Azospirillum brasilense: one gene and its partner. The protein of the gene in region 1 binds, or shares a complex with, the protein of each later gene. Links are inferred from orthologs where the notes say so. Each region holds a gene or a part of one and is shown on either strand. Other genes may lie near its edges.

What was found.
Region 2: the proteins of H1Q64_RS05530 (region 1) and glnK are in contact, whole or in part, in a solved structure (PDB 2NS1), measured with the Escherichia coli proteins. The link is inferred for Azospirillum brasilense from one-to-one orthologs.

The regions. Positions count from the first base shown.
Region 1 is NZ_CP059449.1:1,159,693-1,173,916, forward strand. The notes cover bases 5,083-7,936. They hold H1Q64_RS05530 (ammonium transporter), read left to right. Parts: upstream 5,083-5,778; coding sequence 5,779-7,095; downstream 7,096-7,936. Other genes in these bases: glgC (glucose-1-phosphate adenylyltransferase), read right to left, coding at 5,083-5,229; H1Q64_RS05535 (class I SAM-dependent methyltransferase), read right to left, coding at 7,201-7,936. Also shown: H1Q64_RS05510 (hypothetical protein), read right to left, coding at 1-305; lepA (translation elongation factor 4), read right to left, coding at 455-2,257; glycogen synthase GlgA, read right to left, coding at 2,400-3,917; more of glgC, read right to left, coding at 3,958-5,082; more of H1Q64_RS05535, read right to left, coding at 7,937-8,439; H1Q64_RS05540 (asparaginase), read right to left, coding at 8,544-9,653; H1Q64_RS05545 (RNA methyltransferase), read left to right, coding at 9,784-10,368; H1Q64_RS05550 (ChrR family anti-sigma-E factor), read right to left, coding at 10,419-11,105; H1Q64_RS05555 (sigma-70 family RNA polymerase sigma factor), read right to left, coding at 11,102-11,677; H1Q64_RS05560 (invasion associated locus B family protein), read left to right, coding at 12,082-12,630; 23S rRNA (adenine(2503)-C(2))-methyltransferase RlmN, read left to right, coding at 12,709-13,878; H1Q64_RS05570 (hypothetical protein), read left to right, coding at 13,906-14,142; H1Q64_RS05575 (hypothetical protein), read left to right, coding at 14,142-14,224. UniProt on the Escherichia coli protein: Involved in the uptake of ammonium/ammonia (NH(4)(+)/NH(3)). Transport is electrogenic. Following sequestration of NH(4)(+) at the periplasmic face, NH(4)(+) is deprotonated and neutral NH(3) is transported into the cytoplasm.
Region 2 is NZ_CP059449.1:851,034-865,306, reverse strand. Bases 3,848-6,750 are described here. They hold glnK (P-II family nitrogen regulator), read left to right. Parts: upstream 3,848-5,081; coding sequence 5,082-5,420; downstream 5,421-6,750. Other genes in these bases: H1Q64_RS04070 (aminotransferase class I/II-fold pyridoxal phosphate-dependent enzyme), read left to right, coding at 5,772-6,750; H1Q64_RS04080 (UbiH/UbiF/VisC/COQ6 family ubiquinone biosynthesis hydroxylase), read right to left, coding at 3,848-4,763. Also shown: H1Q64_RS04100 (arylesterase), read left to right, coding at 98-706; H1Q64_RS04095 (FIST signal transduction protein), read left to right, coding at 712-1,887; H1Q64_RS04090 (NADP(H)-dependent aldo-keto reductase), read left to right, coding at 1,901-2,944; thpR (RNA 2',3'-cyclic phosphodiesterase), read left to right, coding at 2,961-3,497; more of H1Q64_RS04080, read right to left, coding at 3,513-3,847; more of H1Q64_RS04070, read left to right, coding at 6,751-7,004; H1Q64_RS04065 (DNA translocase FtsK), read left to right, coding at 7,091-9,616; H1Q64_RS04060 (LolA family protein), read left to right, coding at 9,810-10,472; H1Q64_RS04055 (HdeD family acid-resistance protein), read left to right, coding at 10,624-11,244; H1Q64_RS04050 (YifB family Mg chelatase-like AAA ATPase), read right to left, coding at 11,249-12,781; H1Q64_RS04045 (creatininase family protein), read left to right, coding at 12,963-13,709; H1Q64_RS04040 (ABC transporter substrate-binding protein), read left to right, coding at 13,798-14,273. UniProt on the Escherichia coli protein: Involved in the regulation of nitrogen metabolism. Regulates the activity of its targets by protein-protein interaction in response to the nitrogen status of the cell.

The DNA of each region.
Region 1 (14,224 bases):
ATGGAGGTGCCGAGCAGACTGCCGATGGCTGTTCCGCCGACCGCGCCCAGCGCCGAATTGATGCCGAAGGTGCCGGACTGCGAGCCCAGCACGCCGCCGGCGGCCCCGCCGGTGACCGCGCCGACGGTGCCGCTGGTGCTGATCTTGACCTGACGGAACCCGATGACGACCGCCCGCTCCACCTTGTTCGCCTGCTGGGTGGCGGTGGCGGCGTAGGTGTTGGGCGAGTAGTTCGGGGTGCAGCCTGCAAGGATGCCGACCACGATCGCGGCGGCGGGCAGGCCGAACATGACAGTGCGCGTCACGGGACATCATCCGTTTGGAAGCCTGACCGGGTGATAGGCGATTCCGCGTGGCGAGTCATTCGACTTTTTGTGGGCTCCGGGATGCGTGGACAAAAAGAAAGCGGGCCTTTTCGGACCCGCCTTCCGTCATGCCGCCGCGAAGCCGGCGCTTATTCGTCGCCCATCTTGAGGGCGGCGATGAAGGCGCTCTGCGGGATTTCGACCTGGCCGAACTGGCGCATGCGCTTCTTGCCTTCCTTCTGCTTGTCCAGCAGCTTGCGCTTGCGGCTGATGTCGCCGCCGTAGCACTTGGCCGTCACGTCCTTGCGCAGCGCGCCGATGCTCTCGCGGGCGATGATCTTGCCGCCGATGGCCGCCTGCACGGCGATCTTGAAGAGCTGGCGCGGGATCAGCTCCTTCAGCCGCTCGCAGAGCTGGCGGCCGCGCCGCTCCGACTGGGAGCGGTGGACGATCATCGACAGGGCGTCCACCGGCTCGGCATTCACCAGGATCGACATCTTCACGAGGTCGCCTTCCTCGTAGCTGTCCATCTGGTAGTCGAAGCTGGCGTAGCCGCGGCTGATCGACTTCAGCCGGTCGTAGAAGTCGAAGACCACCTCGTTCAGCGGCAGCCGGTAGACCAGCATGGCGCGGGCGCCGGCGTAGGTCAGCTCGATCTGCTGGCCGCGCCGCTCGGTGCAGAGCTGGAGGATGCCGCCCAGATACTCGTCGGGCAGCATGATGGTGGCCTTGATCCACGGCTCGTCGATGCGGTCGATCTTCATCACGTCCGGCATGTCCGCCGGGTTGTGCAGATCCATCACCGTGCCGTCGGTCATGTGGAGCTTGTAGACCACCGACGGCGCCGTGGTGATCAGGTCCAGGTTGAACTCACGCTCCAGCCGCTCCTGGATGATCTCCAGATGCAGCAGGCCGAGGAAGCCGCAGCGGAAGCCGAAGCCCAGCGCCGCCGACGTTTCGGCCTCGTAATGGAAGCTGGCGTCGTTCAGCTTCAGCTTGCCCAAGGAATCGCGCAGTCGCTCGAAGTCGGCGGCGTCGACCGGGAACAGGCCGCACCACACCACGGGGATGGAGGGCTTGAAGCCGGCCAGCGGCTCGGCCGCCGGGCGGCGGTCCTCGGTGATGGTGTCGCCGACCTTGGTCAGCGTGATGTCCTTGATGGCGGCGGTGATGAAGCCCATCTCGCCCGGCCCCAGCTCGCCGGTCAGCAGCGCCTTCGGGGTGAAGACGCCGACGCGGTCCACCTCGTGGGCGCTGCCGGTGGACATGAAGCGGACCTTCTGGTTCACCTTCAGCCGCCCGTCCACCACACGCACCAGGATGACCACGCCGAGATACGGGTCGTACCAGGAATCGACCAGCAGGGCCTTCAGCTCGGCGTCGGCGTTGCCCTTGGGCGCGGGCAGGCGCTGCACCACGGCTTCCAGCACGGCGTCGATGTTCAGGCCGGTCTTGGCCGAAATCTCCACGGCGTCGGTGGCGTCCAGGCCGATCACGTCCTCGATCTGCTGCTTCACGCGGTCGGGCTCCGCCGCCGGCAGGTCGATCTTGTTCAGGACCGGGATGATCTCGTGGTTGTTGTCGATCGCTTGGTAGACGTTGGCGAGCGTCTGCGCCTCAACGCCTTGGCTCGCGTCCACCACCAGGATCGAGCCCTCGCAGGCGGCGAGGCTGCGGCTGACCTCGTAGGCGAAGTCGACGTGGCCCGGCGTGTCCATCAGGTTCAGCGTGTACTGCTGCCCGTCCTTGGCCTTGTAGAGGAGGCGGACGGTCTGCGCCTTGATGGTGATGCCGCGCTCGCGCTCGATGTCCATGCTGTCGAGCACCTGTTCGCGCATCTCGCGCGAATCGAGGCCGCCGCACTGCTGGATCAGCCGGTCGGCAAGGGTCGACTTGCCGTGGTCGATGTGCGCGATGATCGAGAAATTGCGGATGTGCGAAAGGTCAGTCATCGGTGCCCGGAGCCCTGGTTTGGGGCGGAACATAGGGCGGACGGACGATGCGCGCAATGGCGGCGTGGACAAGCCCTATGGAATGGCCCTGTCCCCGTTCCACTCCTTTCGCGGGAAACGCGGGGATCGGCCCCGCGCTCTCCTACGCCACCAGAACCGGCGCCACCGTGCGGTACAGCTCCATGTACTCCTCCGCCGGGCTGTGCCAGCCGAAGTCGCGGGTCATCGCGTGCTGCTGCATGGCGTGCCAGCGCTCGGGCTTGCGGTAGAGGGCGGCGGCGCGGCGCAACGCCCAGGTCAGCTCCTGGACGGTGGCGTTGACGAACTGGAAGCCGGTGGCGCTGCCGTCGTTCACCGCCGCCGGGTTGGCGTCCACGATGGTGTCGGCGAGGCCCCCGGTGCGGCGGACCAGCGGCAGCGTGCCGTACTTCAGCGCGTACATCTGGGTCAGGCCGCAGGGCTCCGACCGCGAGGGCACCAGGAACAGGTCGGCGCCGGCCTGGATGCGGTGGGACAGCGCCTCGTCGTAGCCGATGCGCACGCCGACCGACTTCGGGAACCAGGTGGCGAGGTGGCGGAAGCCGGCCTCCAGCGCCGGTTCGCCGCTGCCGAGAACGGCGAGCTGGCCGCCCCAGGCGATCCATTGCGACGCCGCCTCCAGCACCAGATCCAGCCCCTTGTGGCCGGTCAGGCGGCTGACCACCGCAGCCAGCGGGGCGTCCGCCCGGCGGTCCAGGCCGAAGGCCGCCTGGAGGTCGGCCTTGCACAGGTCCTTGCCGCCGAGGTCCGCGGCGCCGTAGCGGGCGGCGATGTGCGGGTCGGTGGCGGGGTCCCAGATCTCATAGTCCACGCCGTTGAGGATGCCGGTCAGCGCCTCGGCCCGCGTGGCGAGCAGCCCTTCCAGGCCCGAACCGTGCTCCGCCGTCTGGATTTCGTGGGCGTAGGTCGGGCTGACCGTGGTCAGGCGGTCGGAGTAGAAGCAGCCGGCCTTGAGGAAGCCGACGCCGCCGTAATACTCCACCCCGTCGATCCGGAAGGCGGCGGACGGCAGGCCGAGGTCGCTCATCATCCAGGCGCCGAACAGGCCCTGATAGGCGATGTTGTGGATCGTCGTCACCGTGCCCGGCCGGAACGGCCCGGCGAAGCGGTCGGGGCGCAGCTCCAGATAGGCCGGGATCAGGCCGGTCTGCCAGTCGTGGCCGTGCAGCACGTCGGGACGCCACCAGGGATCGAGGCCGTCCTCCGCCGCGAAGCCCGCCGCGCACCAGGACAGGGCGGCGAAGCGTTCCGCGTTGTCCGGCCAGTCCTTGCCGTCCGGTCCCAGATAGGGGTTGCCAGGCCGGTCGTAGAGCGCCGGCGCGTCCAGCACATAGGCCAGCACCCCGTCGGGCATCCGTCCGATCCGCAGCGTCGCCGGGGCGCCGCCGGGCAGATCAGTGAGCGGCGTGCCGACCGGCTGCAGGTCGGCGAGCCCGTTCAGCACCGCCGGATAGCCGGGCAGCAGCAGGCGGACCTCGGCTCCGGCGCGGTTCAGGGCGGGGGGTAGGGCGGCGGAAACGTCGGCCAGCCCGCCGGTCTTCACCAGGGGGTAGCATTCCGGCGTGACGAACAGGACGCGCATGGAGGCGGGGTCTTTCGGTTTCTTCTTGGTTTTGCTCATCGCCCCCTCGCCCCAGGGGGGCGAAGGGGGATGGGAAGGGTCAGTCCTTGGGCAGGCGATCGATCATGTCCTGGGTGATCAGGCAGACGCCGCCCTCGCTGCGGTGGAAGCGCTTGGCGTCCAGCTCCGGGTCCTCGCCGACGACCAGCCCCTCGGGGATCACCACGCCGCGGTCGATCACCACCTTGGTCAGGCGGCAATGACGACCGATGTCGACATCCGGCAGCACCACCGCCTGATGCAGCTCGCTGAAGGAGTTGACGCGCACCTCGCTGAACAGCAGCGAGTTCTTCACCAGCGAGCCGGAAACGATGCAGCCGCCCGACACCAGGCTGTCCACCGCCATGCCGCGCCGGTTCTCGTCGTCGAAGACGAACTTCGCCGGCGGCAGCTGCTCCTGGTAGGTGAAGATCGGCCACTCGCGGTCGTACATGTTGAGCTGCGGCGTGACGTGGCAGAGGTCGAGGTTGGCCTCCCAATAGGCGTCGATGGTGCCGACGTCGCGCCAGTAGGGCTCGGACTCGTGGCCGTTCAGGATGGCCGAATCGGCGAAGTCGTGGGCCATCACCCGCGCCCCGCTGGTCACCAGATGGGGGATGATGTCCTTGCCAAAGTCGCGGGATGAGCCGGGATCGTTGAAGTCGCGCTCCAGCTGGTCGTAGAGGAACTGCGCGTTGAAGACGTAGATGCCCATGCTGGCCAGCGACTTGTCCGGGTTGCCCGGCATCGGCGGCGGGTCGGCGGGCTTCTCGACGAAGTCGATGACGCGCTGCGTCTCGTCCACATGCATGACGCCGAAGCCGGTCGCCTGGGCGCGCGGCACCTGGATGCAGGGGATCGTCACGTCGGCCTTCTTGGCGATGTGGTCGAGCAGCAGCGCGCCGTAATCCATCTTGTAGATGTGGTCGCCGGCCAGGATCAGGATGTATTCCGGCTCGTGGTCGCGCAGGATGTCCAGGTTCTGGTACACCGCGTCGGCGGTGCCCTGGTACCAGGCGGTCTCACTGATGCGCTGCTGCGCCGGCAGCAGGTCGCAGAACTCGTTCATCTCGCCGCGGAAGAAGTTCCAGCCGCGCTGCAGGTGGCGGAGCAGGCTGTGCGACTTGTACTGCGTCAGCACGCCGATGCGGCGGAAACCCGAATTGATGCAGTTCGACAGGGCGAAGTCGATGATCCGGAACTTGCCCCCGAAATAGGTGGCCGGCTTGGCGCGACGGTCGGTCAGCTGCTTCAGCCGGCTGCCCCGGCCGCCGGCCAGGACAAGTGCCACGGCGCGGCGCGGCGCCAGCCGCAGATCCCGTTTGTCGAGCATGTGTCTCCCCTTTCGGTTCTCTTTTTTGCTGTCGGCCATCCGGAAGCGTCCGGCGGACCCGTATGGGCGGAGGCCGCTTGTCCCCGGCCCCGTCCGGCTCCGCCGGTTGAGAGGGTGACCGTGCCACATTTCACGGGGGCGGGCCAATAGGCCGAGGGGAACAGGCCGGAAATAGAGGGGGGCTGCCCAACGGTTGTGCGGAATTCAGGCGCATCGCTGTGCATAAAAAACAGGCAAGCGCGTGGGAAACGGGCGCGCGGCGCCTCAACAGGGGGCAGGCAACCTGCAATCCATGGGCGAATCACGCTGCGGTGCAAGGCTTTGGGTGTTCCGATTTTCTGCTCAATTTCTGGGCAAGGTAGTCCGGCGACTCGGGTCCTATGCTGCTTTGCGGTCATCCGAAAGGCCGCAACCACCGCGATTCCTAGCCCTTTTGGGTTGGCACGCTTCTTGAAGAGAAATCGGCGTACACGGTCCCCTCCCGCCGCCCCGTCTGTACCGGGGACGGGGCGAAACGGGCCAGAAGCATTCGAATAAAGAGGAGCCTCGATGAGCCGTCTCTTCACCCTCGCCGCGCCGACGATGGCGGCGATTCTGGGCTTGGCCGGTCTGCCTGCCGCCGCCCTCGCCCAGGAAGCGGCCGCCGCCGCGGCCGAGCCGACCCTGAGCAGCGGCGACACGGCTTGGATGCTGGTCGCCACGGCGCTGGTTCTGTTCATGACCATCCCGGGTCTGGCCCTGTTCTACGGCGGCATGGTCCGCAAGATGAACGTGCTGTCGGTCGTGATGCAGAGCTTCGCGATCTGCTGTCTGGTCAGCATCCTGTGGTTCTTCGCCGGTTACAGCATCGCCTTCACCGAAGGCACCCCGTATTTCGGCAGCCTGTCCAAGTTCATGCTGGCCGGCATCACCAAGGACAGCCTGACGGGCGTCATTCCGGAGACGATCTTCGTCGTCTTCCAGATGACCTTCGCCATCATCACGCCGGCCCTGATCACCGGCGCCTTCGCCGACCGCATGAAGTTCTCCTCGATGCTGGTCTTCACGGGCCTGTGGTCGCTGATCGTCTACGCGCCGATCACCCACTGGGTCTGGGGTCCGGGCGGTTATCTGATGGGTGACGGCGTGCTCGACTACGCCGGCGGCACCGTCGTGCACATCAACGCGGGTGTGGCCGGTCTGGTCGCCGCCATCGTGCTGGGCAAGCGCAAGGGCTACCCGAACGAGAACTTCGCTCCGCACAACCTGGTGCTCAGCCTGATCGGCGCCTCGATGCTGTGGGTCGGCTGGTTCGGCTTCAACGCGGGTTCCGCCGTGGCCGCCGACGGCCGTGCGGGCATGGCCATGCTGGTCACGCAGATCGCCGCCGCCACCGCCGCCATGTCCTGGCTGCTGGTCGAGTGGGCCACCAAGGGCAAGCCCTCGGTCCTCGGCATCATCTCCGGCGCCATCGCCGGCTTGGTCGCCATCACCCCGGCCTCGGGCTTCGTCGGTCCGACCGGCGCCCTGGTCATCGGTCTGGCCGCCGGCGTGATCTGCTACTGGGGCGCCACCGGCCTGAAGCGCGCCCTCGGCTATGACGACTCGCTGGACGCCTTCGGCGTGCACGGCGTGGGCGGCATCGTCGGCGCCATCCTGACCGGTGTCTTCGCCCAGGAAGCCATCGGCGGCACCGCCGGCGCCCTGGAAGGCAACGTCGGCCAGATCTGGACGCAGGTTTACGGCATCCTGGCCACCATCGCCTACTCGGCGGTCGGCTCCTTCATCATCCTGAAGGTTATCGACGTGGTGATGGGTCTGCGCGTCGACGAGGACGTCGAGCGCGATGGCCTGGACCTCGCCCTGCACGGCGAGACCATCCACTAAGCACCCTTTGCAGCCTGGTTGTTTCCTCCATGAACTTCCGCCGCCGGGGGCTCCCGGCGGCGGATTTTTCATGTCGGAGTCCCGACGACAGAGGCCGTGACGCGCTCAGCGGCGCAGATACATCTTGCCGACGCCGTTCAGCGCCGTGAAAAGCTGCGCGAACTGCGCCAGGAAAGCGTCCCAGGCCAGCGGCCCGGCCTTCTCCGCCACCGCCTGGTGGATGGCCCCCAGGCTGGTCCGCCCGTCCACCCGCGCCAGGATCGGCCCGGCCAGACGGGGCAGGGGCAGGGGGATGACCGCGCCCATCAGTTCGGCCTCCAGCACGCCGCCGGGGGGCAGGCCCTTGGCCAACGCGGCGCCGTCGAGGTCGCGCAGAACCGGCACCACCTCCGGCCCGTCGGGGCGGGCGACGGCGCCCTCGGCGTCCTCGGGGCGGACAAGATAGGCGATGTGCTTGGTCATGCTGCCGGTGACCTGCTCGGCCCAGGCGGCGCGCTCCAGCCGGGACAGCCCGTCCAGCCGCTTCAGCACGCGGGGGTCCTTCACCCAGACGGCGGGGTCGTAGCGGTAAGGGTCCACCAGCGCAGCGATGGCCAGACCGCCCACCGCGGCCAGCTCCGCCAACTCCGGCACGGTGAAGGGCCGGTCGCAGGAATGCAGCAGCAGGTCGTAGAGGTCGGCGTCGGCCTGTTTGTGGTCGTTGATGAAGGGGTTGCGCAGCAGCCAGTTGGACGTCGGCAGGCGCTCGATCAGCCTGCGGGCCAGCGCCACCCGCTCCTTCGGCGGCAGGTCCGCCGCGATGGTGCGCAGCGCCGCCTGCATGGGATAGACGCCGGTGCGCCCGTAAGGCGCGTAGACCATCAGCCCGATCCCGCCGCCCGGCTTCAGCGCACCGGCCAGCGAGCGGATGCCCGCCGCCGGCTCGTCCAGATGGTGCAGCACGCCGCAGCAGTCGACGTAGTCGAACGGCCCCCCCTCCTCCAACAGCCCGCCGAGGTCGAGCAGCGAGCCGCGGCGGAAGTCGATGTTGGTCAGCCCGCGCGCCTTGGCCCGTGCCTCGGCGATGTCCCGCGCGGCGTCGGAGAGGTCGAGATAGGTGACGTGCCCCGGATTGCCGGCGTCGGCCAGTTGCTGGGCGATCATGATTGTCCCGTCGCCGGTCCCGCCGCCGGCCACCAGCACCTTGAGGGGCTTGGCGTGGTCGATGCGCCCGCCGAAGACGTTGTGGTTCACCTCGTCCAGATGGCTGGGCGACCCGGTGATCAGGCGCTTTTTCTCGTCGGCGGGGTTGCGCGCGGGATAGGGGAAGGCTTCGTACTGGGCGCGCAGGGTGTCGATGCTCATGGATCAGGCAACCGGTCAGGTGGACGGGTGCCGGACCATAGCATCAACGCGGGGGAGGGTGGGGGGAGTGGTTGCGCTGCTCCCCCCACCCAACACCTCCAACCTTACCCCGCGGCACCCTCTGCCGGGCGGACCACGCCGACCTCCAGGCCGTTGCGGTTGGTCACCGGCTGGTTGATGAGCTGAGCGGCCCGCGCCCATTGCTCGTCCGACAGGACCTTGGTGGCGCGGATCAGGGCGGCCAGGGCGACCTCGCGGGCGCGCGGGGTGCCGTCGTCGATCTTCAGGGCGATGCCCAGGCCCTGTTTGGGCAGGACGGCGCAGCCCACGCCCTCGGCCCCGCCCTTGACCAGCACCAGCCCGCCCGCCGCCTGCATCATGCCGGTGTCGAAGCTGTCCTTGCCGGCGATCAGGTGCGGGTGCGACCGCCAGGCGCGGCGGATGCGGGCCACCGCCTCGGCGCGGGAGTCGGGCAGGTCCTTGGGGTCGCCGATGCGGGCCATGGCGTAGGCGATGGCGCCCAGCGGGATGCCGATGGTCGGAATGGCGCAGCCGTCGACGCCCCAGGGGGCCTGCGACAGGTCCTGGCCGGTCATCTGCTCCATCACGCCCAGGATGCGCTGCTGCACCGGGTGGTCGAAGCGGACATAGCCCTTGGTCGGCTCGCCCTTGTGCAGGGCGGTGGTCAGGAAGCCGGCGTGCTTGCCGGAGCAGTTGTTGTGGAAGGCGGTCGGCGTCTCGCCGTGACGGATCATCTCGTGGGCGGTCTCGGTGTCGGTCGGCAGATGCGCCCCGCACTCGTAATCGCCCACCGTCAGGCCGATGCGCTTTATCCAGGCCTCCGCGATGCGGGTGTGGCGGATCTCCCCATGGTGGGAGGAGCAGGCCAGCGCCAGCTCCTGGTCGCCCAGCTCGTAGGCGTCCAGCGCGCCCGTCTCGACGAGCGGGATCGCCTGGATGGCCTTGATGGCGGAGCGCGGGTAGACCGGCGCCTGGATGTCGCCCCACTGGGCCAGCACACGACCGTCGGAATCGACGATGCAGGCGCGCCCGCGATGGACGGATTCCACCATGCCGCCGCGCGTCACCTCGACGAGGATCGGCGCCTCCGGCGGTCCGGACAGGTCGGCGTGGACCTCGGCGGGTGGGGGATGGTCGGCGTGGCCGTGGTGGTCACCGTGGCCGCCGCAGCAGGAGGAATGGTCGTGGCTCATGGGTGGAGAGCTTGCCTCTGTCCGGGGCGCGAGGCAAGGTGTCGCACCGTCGGACCCGCCGGATCATGGCCGATTCGCGGCCGATTCTCGGTGTGTGTGCGGGCCGAAACTACGAGTGATTGTGCAAGCCATGCGTGGATATTTCGCCATCGGGGTGGAGCGGATCAGCAAGCCGGGCAATGTCGGCAATCTGATGCGCTCCGCCCACGCCTTCGGCGCCTCCTTCTTCTTCGCCATCGACCCGGAGCCCGACCTGCACGAGGCCCACATCGTGGACACGTCCGGCGCGTCGGAGCATCTGCCGCTCTACGTCTACGACCGGGTGGCCGATCTGGCCCTGCCCAAGGACTGCCAACTCGTCGGGGTGGAACTGACCGAGGACGCGGTGGAGCTGCCCAGCTTCCGCCACCCGACCCGCGCCGCCTATGTGCTGGGGCCGGAGCGCGGCAGCCTGTCCGAACCGCTGCTGGAGCGCTGCGACTTCACGGTGAAGATCCCGATGAAGTTCTGCATCAACGTCGGGGTGGCCGGCGCCCTGGTGATGTACGACCGGATGATCAGCCTGGGCCGCTTCGCCGAACGCCCGGTGCGCGTCGGCGGCCCGACCGAGCCGCTGCGCGATCACCAGCACGGCCGCCAGATCATGCGCAACCCGGAGCGCCGCCGCCGCATGCGCGGCATCCAGAAGCCGGTGATCGTCCGTGACGATGACTGATTTCGTCCGTGACGATGACTGATTTCGTCCGCGACGACGAGTGATCCGGCTCAGAACTTCACGAACGGGTTGAGGATCAGCCCCAGCGCGCCGGTGAAACGAAGCGGCGCGTCGGTCACCGCCAGGCACAGGCAGCCCTCGTCGTCGGCCACCGGGCGGTGGCGCACGGAGTCGTCGGCGACGGACAGGTCGCCGCGGGCGAACTGGCCGAGATCGTCGGTGAAGCCGCCGTCGAGCACCAGCGTCAGCTCGATCCCGCAGTGGGTGTGGTGGGGCGGCCCGACGCCGCTCGCCAGCCGCATCAGCCGGGCCTTGCCGCGGCGTTCGGAATCACAGCCGAAGCCGGACCCCAGCGGGATGTCGTAGCAGTCCATGCCGCGCATAAGCCGCTTCCAGGGCAGGCGCGACAGGTCGTTGCCGATGTAGCGGCGCAGCGGCTCGGGCAGCAGCGGCACTTCGGCCGGCTGGCAAACCAGCTTCGGCCGGGGCGCGCGGGGCAGGGGCGGCAAGTCGTCCAGCCGGGCGAGAACCGTCTCCAGGCAGGCGGGGTCGACCTCCTCCGGCTCGATGCTCTCCAGCAGGGCGCCGCCGACCGCCTCCATCTCGGCGACGTTCAGGCGGCAGCAGGGGCACAGCGCCAGATGCGTCGCCACGATCAGCGACGCCGCCTCACCCAGAGCGCCGCCGGCATAGTCGATCAGCAGGGTGTCGCCGGGATGGTGGGTGGGCACGGTCATCGGGAGTCCCTCATGGCCTTGCGCAGCCGCTCCATGGCCAGACGCAGGCGCGACTTGACGGTGCCCAGCGGAATGCCCTGTTCGGCGGAGATCTGGCTGTGCGGCTTGTCCTCGAAATAGGCCAGCCGCAGCAGGTCGGCCTGTTCCGGCGGCAGGGTCTTCAGCGCCGCTTTCAGGCGTCCGGCGGTTTCGCGCGCCGCCATCCCGTCGTCGGCGCTTTCCACCGGGGCGGGCACCAGCGTGGGGTCGGCGGGGTCGATCTCGGGCCGCTGTTCCCGCCGCAGCGCGTCGATCCGCCGGTTGCGGGCGATGGTGAACACCCAGGTGGCGGCGGACGCCTGGGTCGGGTCATAGGTTTCCGCGCGGCGCCACACCAACAGCATCACGTCCTGCACCAACTCCTCCGCACCGCCCGCATCGCAGCCCTGGCGGCGCAGATAGGCCTTCAACCGCGGGGCGAAATGCCCGAACAGGGCCGCGAAGGCCGTGCGGTCGCGGTCCCGCCCGACCGCGGTCAGCAGTTCTTCGAAGGTCCGGTCGGCGCCGGCGGCTGAGGAACCAAGATCCTGCATCCACGTCTTCGGGCACGTCTTCGGGAGCGCCGTCTCTGCGCGCATGGGCTTTGCGCACAAGGGCAAGCCCCGCATCACATGGTGCGCGGGGCGCCCCGCTGCAAAGCGTGTTTGGCGCTCCTCCGCGTCGTGTGCACCGTCGAGTGGTCGGGCGGCCAGTGGTCTTATGGGTGTGCTGCGGCGTTCGGTCCAGCGTTCGATGGACCTTCTACGCGTCCTGTTCTCGGTCGGATCACCGGCTTTCGACGCGAAATCGAGCGATCGATTGCAGGACCGCCTCGTGGAACAACCCGTGACTTCGCCGCCGGGACGGGGCGGCGGCCCTGGAAAGCCTCACCGAATTGGGGTAGGGTCCGACCCACTCCCGAACCCGTCCGCAAAACCATTCGAGCCTTCGCCAACCGATGTTGCCCATTCGCACCATCCGTCGCACCGCCGGCGCCGCTCTGCTTCTGGCCGGTCCGATCCTCGCCGCAACCGTTACCACGGCCGGCGCCGCCGACCCGCGCCTGCTGGGGACCTTCAAGGACTGGAACGCCTTCGCCTTCGACGAAGGCGGGCACAAGGTCTGCTATCTGTCCAGCCAGCCCAAGAAGAAGGAGCCCGCCGCGGCCAAGCGCGGGGACATCTATGTGCTGGTCACCCACCGCCCGGCGGAAAAGGCGCTGGACGTCGTCAGCGTCGTCGTCGGCTACCCCCTCAAGAAGGACAGCGAGTCCACGTTGGACGTGGCCGGCAAGTCCTTCAAGCTGTTCACCGACGGCGAGACCGCCTGGGCGCGCGACGCCGACACCGACAAGGCCGTCACCGCCGCGATGCGCGACGCCAAGGGCAAGTCCATGGTGGTGAAGGGTGTTTCGGCCCGCGGCACGAAGACCACCGACACCTACGGCACCGACGGCTTCGCCCAGGCTTACGACGCGATCAACCAGGCCTGCGGCGTGAAGCGCTGAGCAGCGCTGCTCTTTTCACTTGGTCGCTCCTCGTTTCGTCTTTTGACTCCGGACGCTCGTGGCCCTATTTAGGGGGCCATGAGCGCCTCCAACCATGCTGCTGCCTTTGCCCTGCCGGCGACCGACGCTGACGGGCGCAAGAACCTTGTCGGCCTGTCCCGCGACGAGCTGGAAGCCGAAATGCTGTCCGTCGGCCTGGAGAAATTCCGGGCCCGCCAGCTCTGGCACTGGATCTACCACCGCGGAGCCACCGACTTCGCGGTGATGACCACGCTCGCCAAGCCGGTGCGCGAGAAGTTGGCGGAAAGCTACGCCGTGGCCCGCCCGACGGTCGTGCGCGACCTGAAGTCGGTGGACGGCACGCGCAAGTGGCTGCTGCGTATGCCCGACGGCCAGGAGGTGGAGAGCGTCCACATCCCTGAGGAGGACCGCGGCACGCTCTGCGTCTCCTCGCAGGTCGGCTGCACGCTGACCTGCCGCTTCTGCCACACCGGCACGCAGCGTCTGGTGCGCAACCTCGACGCCTCGGAGATCGTGGCGCAGGTCATGCTGGCCCGCGACGCGCTCGGCGAATGGCCGGCGCCGCCGGACGGGCGGATGATCTCCAACATCGTCATGATGGGGATGGGGGAGCCGCTCTTTAACTACGAGAACGTCGCCAAGGCGCTGAAGATCGTTATGGACGGCGACGGGATCTCGATCTCGAAGCGCCGCATCACGCTTTCGACCTCCGGCGTCGTCCCGGCCATGAAGCGCTGCGGCGAGGAGCTGAACGTCAACCTCGCCGTCAGCCTGCACGCCGTGACGGACGAGCTGCGCGACATCATCATGCCCATTAACCGGAAATATCCGCTGAAGGAGCTGATGGACGCCTGCCGCAATTACCCCGGCCTGAACAACGCGCGGCGCATCACCTTCGAATACGTGATGCTGAAGGGCATCAACGACAGCCCGGCGGACGCCCGCGCCCTGGTCAAGTTGCTGGAGGGCATCCCGTCGAAGATCAACCTGATCCCCTTCAACCCCTGGCCGGGCGCACCCTACGAGCGTTCGGCCGACCGGGCGATCCAGGTCTTCGGCGATATCGTCAACAACGCCGGCTACGCCAGCCCCGTCCGCACCACCCGCGGCGAGGACATCATGGCCGCCTGCGGCCAGTTGAAGAGCGCGTCCGTCCGCCTGTCCGCTGCCGACCGCGCCGCCATCGAGAAGGTGCTGGCCGAGAAGGACGCGGCGCTGGCCGGATAAGGCCGGAATTATCCCTGGGAGTGCTCCGTGCCTGAGTTCGCCGTCGATCCCGGCCTGATCCTGTTCCTGTTCAACGCGGCGGCGGTCTGGCCGCTGATGCGCATCTTCCGCCGGGCGGGCTTCTCGCCCTGGTGGGCGCTGGTGATCTTCGTGCCGGTGATCGGGCTGGTCGGCGTGCTGGGCCTGCTGACGGTGCGGCGCTGGCCGGCGCGGGTCCTGGTCGACGGGCCGGCGCGGCCGCGCAAGGCGCGGAGGGCCGCGTGATGGAGATGCTCGATTCCGTCGTGGCCCTGCTCAACGCCGTCTATTGGCAGCCCTGGGCGGCGATCATGTCCACCGACCCGTG
Region 2 (14,273 bases), 310 kb from region 1 along the record:
GCCATATGGCATGGTGCGCCGCCATTTCAACACGGCCCTCCTTCGGTCGGGGCTGGCCGCTCTCGCCGTCGTTGCGGGAATTGGCGCGGGAATCGGCATGACCGCTCCCGCGTTCGCCCAGGGTGGTTCGGAGAAAGGGCCTTACATCCTACTGGCGCTCGGCGACAGCCTGACCGCCGGCTACGGCCTTCCCGAAGCGCAGTCCTTCACTCCACAGTTGCAGGCGGCGCTGCGGGCGAAGGGCTACGACGTGACTGTCGTCAACGCCGGCGTGTCGGGCGACACCACGGCGGGCGGGCTGTCGCGGCTCGACTGGGCGCTGGCCGACAAGCCGGACGCCGTGCTGGTGGAGCTGGGGGCGAACGACATGCTGCGCGGGCTCGACCCCGGCGCGGCGCGCGCCAACCTCGACGCCATCGTGAAGCGGCTGACCAGCGAGAAGTTGCCCGTGCTGCTGGCCGGGATGTACGCGTCACCCAGCCTGGGCCGTGCGTACGGGGACCGCTTCAACGCCATCTACCCGGAACTGGCGAAGACGTACGACGTACAGCTCTATCCCTTCTTCCTGGACGGCGTGGCGGCGGACGCCGCGCTGAACCAGCCCGACGGCATCCATCCCAACGCGGCCGGCGTGAAGGTGATCGTGGAGCGCATCGCGCCCCACGTCGCCCGCCTTCTGGACGGCATCGCCAAGAGCGGAGACTGACACCCATGGCGACCCTGGCCGGCGACACCGCCACCACCGAGACTTTCTTCAAGGCCGCATCGGCCTCCGGCACCGAATGGGGCGCCGTCGTCAAGTCCTGCCTGGACGAGTTGGGGGCGGTGGAGGGCTGCAACCTCGGCTTCCTCTACATTACCGACGCGCTGGCGGAGCACGCGACGAGCATGGTCACGCTGCTGCGCGGTGTCACCGGCATCCGCGACTGGGTGGGTACGGTCGGCATCGGCGTCTGCGCCAACGACGAGGAAATCTTCGACAAGCCGGGCATCGCCGTGATGGTGGCCCGCCTGCCGCCGGAGGGCTTCCGCCTGTTCCCGGTGGTGTCGGGCGACATGGAGCCGCTGCGCCGCATGGCCGGCGGCTGGCTGGACAAGCATGGCGCCATGCTGGCGCTCGCCCACGCCGACCCGCGTCACCAGGATCTGGCCGGGCTGGTCGTTTCGCTGGCGGAATCAACCGGGGCCTTCCTGGTCGGCGGCCTGTCGGCCTCGCGGTCGGAGTTCCCGCAATTCACCATCCCCGGCAACACCGCCACGATGGTCGGCGGGCCGGTGGCCGACGGCGGCGTGTCGGGCGTGCTGTTCGCGCCGCAGGTGCCGGTCGCCACCGGCCTCAGCCAGGGCTGCACGCCCATCGGGCCGGTGCGCACCATCACCGCGGCGGAGGACAACGTCGTCCTGGAGATCGACGGGCGCCCGGCGCTGGAGGTCTTCAAGGAGGACATCGGCGAGTTGTTGGCCCGCGACCTCAAGCGGGTGTCCGGCTACATCTTCGCAGGCCTGCCGATCGCCGGCAGCGACACGGCGGACTATCTGGTCCGCGACCTGATCGCCATTGACCCGCGCGCCGGCTGGATCGCCGTCGCCCACCATGTGCAGAGCGGCCAGCCCATCCTGTTCACCCGCCGCGACCAGCAGAGCGCCGAGGCCGACATGCGCCGCATGCTGGCCAATCTGAAGAAGCGCGTGAAGACCACCCCGAAGGGCGCCCTCTACGTCAGCTGCATCGCCCGCGGCCCCAGCCTGTTCGGCGAGGGCAGCCAGGAACTGGCGCTGATCCGCGAAACCTTCGGCGACATCCCGCTGGCCGGATTCTTCGCCAGCGGCGAAATCTCCAACGCCCGCCTGTACGGATACACGGGCGTGCTCACCCTGTTCCTTTAAGGATCATAGCCAAATGCAATACCGTCCGCTCGGCCGCACCGGCCTGTCTGTCAGCGCCATCGGCCTGGGCACCATGACCTGGGGCCGCCAGAACAGCGAGGCCGAAGGCCACGCCCAGATGGATTATGCGCTCGGCGAGGGCGTCAATTTCTGGGACACGGCGGAGATGTACGCCATCCCCCCGACCGCCGACACGTACGGACGTACGGAGGAGGTGATCGGCACCTGGTTCAAGGCGACCGGCAAGCGCGACCAGGTGATCCTGGCGAGCAAGGTCGTCGGCGCCACCGACGGTGGCTTCGCCTGGGTGCGCAACGGCGAGGCGAAGCTCGACCGCGCCAACATCTTTGCGGCGGTGGAGGCCAGCCTGCGCCGGCTCCAGACGGACTACATCGACCTGTACCAGCTCCACTGGCCCGACCGTTCGACCAACCGCTTCGGCGCGCGCAATTACGTCCACCGGCCGGAGAAGGACGGCACCCCAATCGAGGAGACGCTGTCGGCGCTCGACGAGTTGGTAAAATCCGGTAAGGTCCGCCACATCGGCGTGTCGAACGAGTCGCCCTGGGGGGTGATGCAGTTCCTCAAGCTGGCGGAGGACAAGGGCCTGCCGCGCATCGCCTCGATCCAGAACGCCTACAACCTGCTGAACCGGACCTTCGAGCAGGGTCTGGCCGAGATGTGCCTGCGCGAGGATGTCGGGCTTCTCGCCTATTCGCCGCTGGCCGCCGGCACGCTGACCGGCAAGTATCTGGACGGCGCCGTTCCCGCCGGCACCCGCCGCGCGCTGGATCACCGCAAGTCGCGCTACGCCACCGTCAACGCCGACGTGGCCACCCGGGAGTATCTGGACGTCGCCCGGCGCCACGGCCTGTCGCCGACGCAGATGGCCATCGCCTTCACCCTGCGGCAGCCCTTCGTCGCGTCCTCGCTGATCGGTGCTACGACCATGGAGGACCTGAAGTCCAACATCGCGGCGGTGGATGTCACGCTGTCGGACGAGGTGATGAAGGACATCGAGGCGGTCAACGCCCGTTATCCCGACCCCTGCCCGTAACCGTTCCGGAAAGCCAATGATCCGTCTCTTCGTCGCCCTCGATTTTCCGGAGGATGTACGCCGGCGTCTGGCGGGGCTGGGCGGCGGCGTGCCCGGCGCCCGCTGGACCGACGCGGACAACCTGCACCTGACGCTCCGCTTCATCGGGGAGGTGCCGGGAGATCAGGCGGCGGAGATCGACGAGTCGCTGGCGCAGATCGCGGCGCCGGCCTTCGATCTGGTTCTGGACGGCGTGGGCGTGTACGGCAGTGGCCGCAACGCCCGTGTCCTCTGGGCCGGGGTGGAGCGCAGCGACGCCTTGTCGCACCTCCAGTCCAAGGTCGAGTCGGCGCTGGTCCGCTGCGGCCTGCCGGCGGAGGAGCGCAAATTCTCGCCCCACGTCACGCTCGCCCGGCTGAAGGACGCGCCGAAGGACCGGATCGGGCGCTTCGTCGAGGAGCGCGGGATGTTCCGCGCCGGTCCGATCCGGGTGGAGCACTTCACGCTCTACCGCAGCCACCTGGGCAAGGGGGCCGCGGTGTACGAGGCGCTGTCGGAATACGGGTTGGGATGACGGGCGGGCGGCGCCTTACAGCGGCACGCCCTTAATCATCCGCGGCAGCTCGCCGACCACGCCCATCGCGTGCCGCATGAAGAAGCGCTTCAGCGGCGGCAGGCGGTTGACGACGGCCATGCCGACGTCGCGGGCCAGCTTGATCGGCGGGATGTTGTTCGAGAACAGGTGCACCAGACCGTCGCAGACCACGGCCAGCAGCACCGTGTCGAAGCGGCGCCAGCGCTGGAAGCGCGCCAGCACCTCCGGCGAACCGACGTCCAGCCCCAGCCGGTGGGCGTCCACGATCACCTCGGCCAGAGCGGCCACGTCGCGCAGGCCCAGGTTCAGCCCCTGCCCGGCGATGGGGTGGATGGCGTGGGCCGCCTCGCCGATCAGGGCGACGCGCTCGGCGATGAAACGCTCGGCCAGCAGCACCGACAGCGGCCAGGCGTCGCGCCGGGTCACCAGCTCGATGTCGCCCAGATAGCCGCCCGACCGGCGGGTCAGCTCGTCGATGAACTGGTCCTCCGGCAGCTTCAGATACATGTCGACCAGCGACCGCTTCTCGCTCCACACGATGGAGGAGCGGTTCTCGGTCATCGGCAGAACGGCGAAGGGGCCGTTGGGCAGGAAATGCTCCACCGCCACGCCGTTGTGCGGCTCCGAATGGCGGATCGTGCAGATGATCGCGGACTGGTCGTAAGCCCAGGTCCGCAGCTTGATCCCGGCGCTCTCCCGCGCCAGCGAGCGGCGCCCGTCGGCCCCGACGACCAGCCGCGCCTTGACCACCCGCCCGTCGGCCAGCGTCACCGTGGCGCCGCTGCGGGTGCGCTCAATCGACACCGCCTGGGCCGGGGTCAGATGGTGCAGGCCGGGCAGTTCCTTGGCGCGGGCGAACAGGGCGCGGCGCATGTCCTTGTTGTCGAGAATCCAGCCGAAGGGCTGGTTCTTGCCGTCCCAGGTCAGCTCCGTGTGGTCGTAATGGACGAACAGGGGCGAGAACTGGTCGGCCACCCGGATGTCCAGGATCGGGCCGGCGTGGGGCTCCATGTGCTTCCACACGCCCGCTCCCTCCAGCACCTTCATCGAGGCGTAGGCGACCGCCGTGGTGCGGATGTCGAAGTCGTCCCCCGCCTGCCGGTCCGGGCTGTCGCGGTCGATGCAGACGACCGGAACGCCCGCGGTGGCCAGGGCCGCCGCCATGCTGAGTCCGGCCAGTCCGCCGCCCAACACGACGACGTCGGTCGTGATCTCCTGCGCTGCGGTGGTGCCCGATTCGGTCATGATGGCGCTGCCCTTCGATCAGTGTAGACGGGTACGAACAATCGTTCCGCTTGGTCCGGATGTCCAGCGGCGCTGCGTCGCGGCCCCCAAATTGCACAATTATTATGCACAGCCTGCCCAATCGATCGGCGAAACAGCCAAAAACCGCTGAAAAGGGCCGATTCTGCAACCGGCACGATTTTTGAAGACGTTGCTTTTTATGGTCGAGGCGAACACGCTCGAGTCACGTTCGGAAAACCCGCCGCCACGGCGGGATCGGCCGAGGGGGGACCGGGCGACCGCAAGGGCCCGCAAACACGCATACCAAGGGGAAGCCACATGAAACTGGTTATGGCCATCATCAAGCCGTTCAAGCTCGACGAAGTGCGCGAGGCGCTGACGTCGCTCGGGATTCAGGGCCTGACGGTGAGCGAGGTGAAGGGCTTCGGACGCCAGAAGGGTCAGACCGAGATCTACCGCGGCGCCGAGTATTCCGTGAGCTTCCTGCCCAAGGTGAAGGTCGAGGTCGCGGTGTCCGACGACCAGTACGAGCAGGTGGTCGAGGCGATCCAGAAGGCCGCCAACACCGGCCGCATCGGCGACGGCAAGATCTTCGTGCTGGACATCGCCCAGGCCGTGCGCATCCGCACCGGCGAAACCAACACCGAAGCTCTCTGAGGCGTCCTGGAGGAAGCGGACAGGGCGGGGCGTCATGGCCCGGCCCCTCCCGCGAGGGGGGAAGGCGCGTCCGCTTTTTCTTGCCGCAGGGCATCGATGATCTGCCCGGTGACTTGAGGCCGGGCGCGCCAGTCTTTCCACCGTGGCGCCAAGGCCGCCGGAACGGGCGGCGTATGCTTTCCCTTGACCGGGCCTCGTCCGGTTTTGTGCCCTTGTGCCGGGACTCCACCGTCGATAGGATCGTTTCCGTTTCGTATCGGGCAGAGGCCCCCAGAGGCCACTGACGGGCCGTGCCCCTCGGGGCCGGCCCGGCCTTCTCGGGCCGTCCTCATGGAAAGGATTCTCGGCGGCATGTCGCTCCCGGACCTCGGCACCTTCGCTCTCGTCAACGACCGGCTCGACCGGCTGTCGGACTACCCCTTCACGCGGCTGGCGGCCCTGCTGTCCGGGGTGACGCCGCGCGCCAACGCCGAGCCGATCATGATGTCGGTGGGCGAGCCGCAGCACCAGCCGCCGGCCATCATCGACGAGACGCTGCGCGCCAACGCCCATCTGTGGGGCAAATACCCGCCGGTCGGTGGCACGCCGGAGTTCCGCGAGGCGGTGGGCGCTTGGCTGGCCCGCCGCTACGCTTTGCCCGACGGGCTGTTCGACGCCGAAAAATCCGTCCTGCCGGTGTCCGGTACGCGCGAGGCGCTGTTCCTGCTCGCCCTGCTGGCCGTACCGCCGAGCAAGGCGGGCCGGCAGCCGGCGGTGCTGATGCCCAACCCCTTCTACGCGCCCTACGAGGGGGCGGCCCTGCTGGCGGGGGCGGAGCCGGTGTTCCTGCCCTCCACCCGCGAGACCGGCTTCCTGCCCGATCTCGACGCGCTGACGCCGGAGCTGCTGGAGCGCACGGCGCTGTTCTACCTCTGCACCCCGGCCAACCCGCAGGGGGCGGCGGCCGACGCCGCCTATCTGGAGCGGGCGATCGGGCTGGCGCGGCGCTACGGCTTCATCCTGGCGGTGGACGAGTGCTACGCCGAGATCTACCTGGACAAGCCGCCGGTCGGCGCGCTCCAGGTCGCGTCGGGTCTCCATCACGGCGGGAAGCCCTGGACGAACATCCTGGTCTTCCATTCCCTGTCCAAGCGGTCGAGCGCCGCCGGGCTGCGGTCGGGCTTCGTGGCCGGCGATCCGGAGCTGATGTCCCGCTTCACACGCCTGCGCAGCTACTCCAACGCCGGGATGCCGCTGCCGGTGCTGGCGGCCAGCGCCGCCCTGTGGCGGGACGAGGCGCATGTCGAGGAGAACCGCGCGCTCTACCGCGCCAAGTTCGACGCGGCGGAGGCCGCGCTGAACGGGCGCTACGGCTACTACCGGCCCGACGGCGGCTTCTTCCTGTGGCTGGAGGTCGGCGACGGCGAGGAGGCGACGCGCCGCCTGTGGGCGGAGGGCGGCATCCGCGTGCTGCCCGGCGCCTACCTGACCCGCTGCAACCCCGGCGAGGCCAACCCCGGCGCCCCCTTCATCCGCATCGCGCTGGTGAACGACGCCGAGACGGTCGCCCACGCCTGCAGCACCATCGCCCGCATTCTGGGATAAGGGCCGCCCGGTTCGGTTCAAGTCACCCCGGTCTTTCGCCCCGAAGGACGGGTCCGGTTCAGCACGTTCTTGAGGACCTTCTGCCCATGGCACGACCCGCAAGCCCCCGCAGCGGAAGCGGCAAAAGCGCCGGAGCACGGCCCGCCGGAGCGCGGCCGGAGAAGCCGCCCTTCTTCTCGCCCGCCACGCGCGCCTTCGTGGTCGCGCGGGCGCGCGAGCTGGCGGGCTTCGCGCTGGGCGTGGTCGGTCTGGTGCTGATGGTCATCCTGGGCAGCTACAACCCGGCCGACCCCTCGTGGAACGCGGTTCCGGCGGCGAACACCCACATCCACAACCTGTTCGGCCGGTTCGGCGCCCATCTGGCGGACGTCCTGATCCAGTCGCTGGGCTGGGCGGCCTATCTGCTGGCGCTGGTCCCGATGATGTGGGGCTGGCGGCTCAGCCTGCAGAAGAGCATCCGCCACCCGCTGTTCCGCAGCGTGCTGGCGGTGTGGGGCGTGCTTCTGGTCGCCATGTTCCTGGCCGGCATGGGCGGCGGGGGCGGGGACCCGCTGAACGGCCATCCCGGCGGCAGCTTCGGCATCGTCCTGCTGGACGGGGTGAGCAAGCTGCTGTTCGGCGGCCCCGGCAATCCGCTGGTCGGCACTGTGGCCGGCGTGGCCGGCGGGCTGATCCTGTTCGTCGCCATGGGCCTGTCGATCCGCGAATGGGCAACCAGCCTGCGCGAGACCGCCGCCGGCCTCGCCCGCCTCGGGCGGGGCGCGCGGGCCGGCGTGTCCTTCGTGCGCGACAAGGGCGCGGAGGCCGCGCGCAACGCGGTTCACCAGACCGGTGGCCTGCTGCGCCGGGAGCCCAGCCTCGCCACCGCGGACAAGAAGGCCGCCGCCCCGACTCTCGACGAGACACCCGACGAGGACAGCGCCGTCATCACCCTGCGCGCCGCGCCGCGCGGCCGGCTGTCCGACTCCATCAGCGTGGAGCCGCGCGTGGAGGCCAAGACCCGCGCCGTTCCGGTGGTGACCCCGCCCGCCGGGGGCAAGACGAAGGCCGCCGACCAGGGGCGCCCGTCCAAGCAGGCCGCCCTCAATCTGGAGGAGGCGGACGGCTACGAGCTGCCGCCGCTCGACCTGCTCCAGATCGTCCCGACCAGCGTGCGCGGCGAGAAGGTGGACGAGGCGGCGCTGCGCGAGAACGCGGTGAAGCTGGAAGGCGTGCTGTCCGACTTCGGCGTGCGCGGCGAGGTGCAGAAGGTCCATCCCGGCCCGGTCGTCACCCTCTACGAGCTGGAGCCGGCCCCCGGCACCAAGTCGTCCCGCGTCATCGGCCTGGCCGACGACATCGCCCGTTCGATGAGCGCGGTGTCCGTCCGCGTCGCCGTGGTGCCGGGCCGCAACGTGATCGGCATCGAGCTGCCCAACGCCAAGCGCGAGACCGTTCTGCTGCGCGAGCTGCTGGCCGGCGACGTCTTCGACAAGACGGCGGGCAAACTGCTGCTGGCGCTGGGCAAGGACATCGGCGGCCAGTCGGTGGTGGCCGACCTCGCCCGCTTCCCGCATCTGCTGGTCGCCGGCACCACGGGCTCGGGCAAGTCGGTGGCGATCAACACGATGATCCTGTCGCTGCTCTACCGCCTGCCGCCCGACCGCTGCCGCTTCATCATGATCGACCCCAAGATGCTGGAGCTGTCGGTCTATGAGGGCATCCCCCATCTGCTGACGCCGGTCGTCACCGACCCGAAGAAGGCGGTGGTCGCCCTGAAATGGACGGTGCGGGAGATGGAGGACCGCTACCGCAACATGTCCAAGCTGGGCGTGCGCAACATCGAGGGCTACAACGCCCGCCTGCGCGAGGCCCGCGCCGACGGCGAGCTGCTGACCCGCCGCGTCCAGACCGGCTTCGACCCCGACACCGGCAAGCCGATCTTCGAGGAGCAGCCGCTCGACCTGAAGGAGCTGCCCTACATCGTGGTCATCGTGGACGAGATGGCCGACCTGATGCTGGTGGCGGGCAAGGACATCGAGGCGGCGATCCAGCGCTTGGCCCAGATGGCGCGGGCCGCCGGCATCCACCTGATCATGGCGACGCAGCGCCCGTCGGTTGACGTCATCACCGGCACCATCAAGGCCAACTTCCCGACCCGCATCAGCTTCCAGGTCACCAGCAAGATCGACAGCCGCACCATCCTCGGCGAGCAGGGGGCGGAGCAGCTTCTCGGCCAGGGCGACATGCTCTACATGGCCGGCGGCGGCCGCATCACCCGCGTCCACGGCCCCTTCGTCGCCGACGGCGAGGTGGAGCAGGTGGTGAAGTTCCTCAAGACGCAGGGCGAGCCGAGCTACGTCGACGCCATCACCGAGGAGGACGACGAGGACGGCGGCTCCTTCGACGACGGGTCGGGTGCCGGCGGCGGATCGGGCGACGACCTCTACGACAAGGCGGTCGCCGTGGTCTGCCGCGAGCGCAAGGCGTCGACCAGCTTCATCCAGCGCCAGCTCCGCATCGGCTACAACTCCGCCGCCCGTCTGATCGAGCGGATGGAGACCGAAGGCGTGGTCAGCAAGCCAAACCACGCCGGCAAGCGCGAGGTCCTGGCCCGCAACATCGAGGAGTGAGCAGCGTTTGCCCCCTCCCTAGCCCTCCCCCGCTTCGCAGGGGAGGGAGTTTAGCGCGAAGCGGCGGCAGCCCCCTCCCCTGCGTTAGCGGGGGAGGGTTAGGGTGGGGGCATTGAGAGTTCGCTTTAATCCTTGGAACCACCACCGCCGCGCCCCATTTCCGCCCGGAACGTCCGGTTACCTAGCAGGCATCATGAAGATCCCGTTCCGCCGCATTCTGGCTGCCGCTGCTGTCGCTCTGTCCGTCACCACGGCGGGAGCGGTCCTCGACCCCGCGCTCGCCGCTCCCCGCGCCGCCGCCTTGTCCACCCAGGACCAGGCGCTGGTGGCCCAGGCGGAAAGCTATCTGAACGGCATCGGCACGCTGCAATCGAAGTTCGTGCAGGTCGCCCCCAACGGGCACCAGACCGCCGGCACCTTCTACCTCGCGCGTCCCGGCCGGATGCGGCTGGAATACGACCCGCCGGTGAAGGACTTCGTCGTTGCCGACGGTGCCTTCATCTTCTATTGGGACGGGGAGATGCGGCAGCAGTCCAGCGCTCCCATCGGCAGCACGCTGGCCGACTTCATCCTGCGCAAGAACATCCGGCTGTCCGGCGACGTGACGGTGACCGGCGTCTTTCAGGCGCCGGGGCTGGTGGAGATCAGCCTGACCGAGACCAAGGACCCCGGCAAGGGCACCCTGACGCTGGTCTTCGAGGATCGGCCCTTCCAGCTCCGCAAATGGCGGGTGCTGGACGCCCAGGGGCTGACGACCGAGGTGGCGCTGATGAACCCGCGCGAGGGCATGCAGTTCGACTCGAAGCTCTTCTACTTCATCGAACCCAGCAAAGGCGACTACGGCCGCAGCAACTGACCCGCCTCAACGAATTCGCACGGATTTCGCGCGAATCCCGCCGCCACGACAACCCGCCGCCGCAACGAAGTCCTCCCGATCCTGTTGCCGTGCTGTATGGGGCGCGCTCACCCGCGTCTGGTGCACTCGAACGGATGAGGGGAGACGAGACATGGCAACGGAGGCGATGTACGAGGCTAGGCGGGTCCAGGGCATGAACGATCTGCTGGCGCGCAACTGGTGGGCGCTGGCGTTGCGCGGCGCCGCGGCGGTGATGCTCGGCCTGCTGGCTTTCCTTCTGCCGGGGGCGACGGTCGCCACCCTGGCGATTCTGCTCGCGGCCTACCTGCTGATGGACGGGTTGTTCGCCATCGTCGGCGGCGTCCGCGCCGCGCAGGCGCAGGAGCGCAGCCTGCCCTTCATCCTGGACGGCGTGGTCAGTCTGGTGGCGGGCGCCGTCGCCCTGCTGTGGCCGGAGGCGAGCCTCTTCGCGCTGATCTTCGTGATCGCCGCCTGGTCGGTCATCACCGGCTTCGCCAAGATCATGACCGCGTGGCGCATGCACCGCACCCACGGCAAATGGGCCTGGGGCGTCGCCGGCGCCCTGTCGGTGCTGTTCGGCTTCGGCATGTGGGTCCTGCCGTCGCTGGGCCTGCTGGCCGTGGCGCTGGGCGTCGGCAGCTATCTGATCGCCTATGGCGCGCTGGCCATCATCACCGCCGTCCGCCTGCGCCGCTGCCTGCACGACCGGAATCATCATTCCAACCACGGCAACGCCGTGGCGGCGGAGTAAACGTTCATCGTCCGGGGGCGATGCGGCGGTAGCCGAGCGCCTCCGCGATGTGCGGGCGGCCCACGCCGCCCCCGCCGTCCAGATCGGCGAGCGTGCGGGCGACGCGCATGACGCGGTGATAGCCGCGGGCAGACAGTTTCAGCCGCTCCGCCGCCTCGGTCAGCAGGGCGCGGCCCGGCTGGTCGGGGGCGGCGGCCTTTTCCAGCAACTCGCCGTCCGCCTCGGCGTTGGTGCGCACCGCCAGGCCCTCGGGAAAGGGGCCGAAGCCGGCGTAGCGCTCCGCCTGGACGGCGCGGGCCAGCGCCACCCGGGCGGCCACTTCGGCGCTGCCCTCGGCGGGCGGCGGCAGGCTGAGGTCGGCGGGGCTGACGGCGGGCACGTCGATGTGCAGGTCGATGCGGTCGAACAGCGGCCCGCTGATCTTCGACTGGTAGTCCGCGGCGCATTTCGGGGCGCGGGCGCAGGCCAGCGACGGGTCGTCGAGATGCCCGCAGCGGCAGGGGTTCATCGCCGCGATCAACTGCACCCGCGCCGGGTAGGTCACATGGTGGTTCACCCGGCTGACCACGGCCTTTCCGGTTTCCAAGGGCTGGCGCAGCGCCTCCAGCGTGCCGCGCGGAAATTCGGGAAGCTCGTCCAGGAACAGCACGCCCTTGTGGGCCAGCGAAATCTCGCCGGGCTTGGCGCGCGACCCGCCGCCGACCAGGGCGGGCAGGCTGGCCGACTGGTGCGGCGACCGGTAGGGACGCTGGCGCAGCAGCTTGCCTCCCTCCAGCAGGCCGGCGACGCTGTGGATCATCGACACCTCCAGCGCCTCCGCCGGATCGAGAGGCGGCAGCAGGCCCGGCAGCCTCGCCGCCAGCATTGACTTGCCGGAGCCGGGCGGCCCGATCATCAGCAGATTGTGCGAGCCGGCGGCGGCGACCTCCAGCGCGCGCTTGGCCGTCTCGTTGCCCTTCACGTCGCGCAGGTCGAGCGGCGCCGCGGCGCTCTCCTGGATGCGCGGGCGGGGGCGGGTCAGCACCTGCTGGCCGCGGAAATGGTTGATGAGGGCGAGCAGCGTGGCGGGCGCCAGCACGTCCAGCCCCTCGCCCGCCCAGGCCGCCTCGCCGCCGCAGGCCTCCGGGCAGATCAGCCCGCGGTCGTGGGCCAGCGCGTTGATCGCCGCCGGCAACACCCCGGCCACCGGGGTCAGCGCCCCGTCCAGCGCCAGTTCGCCCAGCGCGCAATAGCGGCTCATCTCCAGGTCGGGCAGCACGCCCATGACGGTCAGCAGGGCGAGCGCGATGGGCAGGTCGAAATGGCTGCCCTCCTTCAGCACGTCCGCCGGGGCGAGGTTGACGGTGATGCGTTTGGCCGGCAGGGCGAGGCCGAGCGCGTGCAGCGCCGCCCGCACCCGCTCCCGGCTTTCGCCCACCGCCTTGTCGGGCAGGCCGACCACGGTGAAAGCGACGATACCGCCGGACATCTGCACCTGAACGTCGATGTCCAGAACCTCGATGCCCTGGAACGCAACCGTGTTGATCCGTGCAACCATACCAGACGCCATGCTTTGGGAAATGCACGCGAGTGTATGGTCGAGCGAGGGGAATTGCCAGCTTGCCGGGCGGCGAAGGGCCGTTCTGCGGCCAAGCGGCCTTGGGCGGCGGGCGGTGCTGCCCTACACTCCTTCCCAGAGCAAAACACAAAACCAAAACACAAACAGAGGGTCAGAGACCGTGCAGCTTCTTCTCAGCACCTGGGCCGAGGCCGAGGCTTACCTGAAGACCTCCAAGGGCATCATCCTGCCCATCGGCTCCACCGAGCAGCATGGGCCGAACGGCCTGATCGGCACCGACGCCATCTGCGCCGAAGTTGTGGCCCGCGGCGTCGGCGACGCCACCGGGGCCATGGTCGGGCCGACCATCCCGGTGGGCATGGCCGTGCATCACATGGACTTCGCCGGCTCGATGACGCTGAAGCCCTCCACCTTGATCGCCCTGCTGCGCGACTATGTGATGTCGCTGGCCGAGCATGGGTTCGAGCGCTTCTTCTTTATCAACGGCCATGGCGGCAACGTCGCGTCGGTCCGCGCCGCCTTCTATGAGATCTACGCGGAGAACCGCGCCCTGCGCGGCCGGCAGGCGCCGGAACTGCGCTGCACCCTGGTCAACTGGTGGGAGAACCAGGAGATCGGCCGCCTGTCGCGGGAGCTGTTCGGCGGCAAGGAGGGCTCCCACGCCACGCCCAGCGAGGTGTCGCTGACCCAGTACGCCTATCCCGAGTCGATCAAGACGGCGGCGATGGACCCGGAGACCGCGTCGCCCGGCGGCTTCTACGACGCCCGTGATTTCCGGCGCCGCCACCCGGACGGGCGCATCGGCTCCGCCCCCGGCCTTGCCACGCCGGAGCACGGCAAGCGGCTGTTCGACACGGCGGTGGAGGCGATTTCCCGACAGTACGGCGCCTTCCTGGCGGAGGCGTGAGCGGAAAAGCCTGCCTGCGGTCTTGAACTCGGGCGGGGCTTCACCGCATCATCCCGCGCCGAGACAACGATTGGGGGAAACAGCCGTCATGCCGAACCGCCAGAGGCGCGCCGCGCTCGCCATCACCATGGGAGCGATCCTCGCGCTGGCCGGCGCGCTGGCCGCCGGTCCGGTCCTCGCGCAGGGGGCCCCCCGCACCGATCTGGCCCGCACGGATTTGGTGGTCGGGATGCGGCTGGAGCCGCCGCACCTCGACCCCACGGCGGGGGCGGCCGCGGCCATCGACGAGGTGACCTACGCCAACCTGTTCGAGCCGCTGACCCGCATCGACGCCGAAGGCAAGGTGGTGCCGGGCCTCGCCGAGAAGTGGGAGGTGTCGGCGGACGGGCTGACCTACACCTTCCACCTGCGCAAGGGGGCGAAGTTCCACGACGGCACCGACGCCGATTCGGCGGACGTGAAGTTCTCGCTGGACCGTGCGCGGGGCGCCGACTCGGTCAACGCGCAGAAGGGCTATTTCGCCGCCATCGCCGGGGTGGAGGCGCCCGATGCGGGGACCGTGGT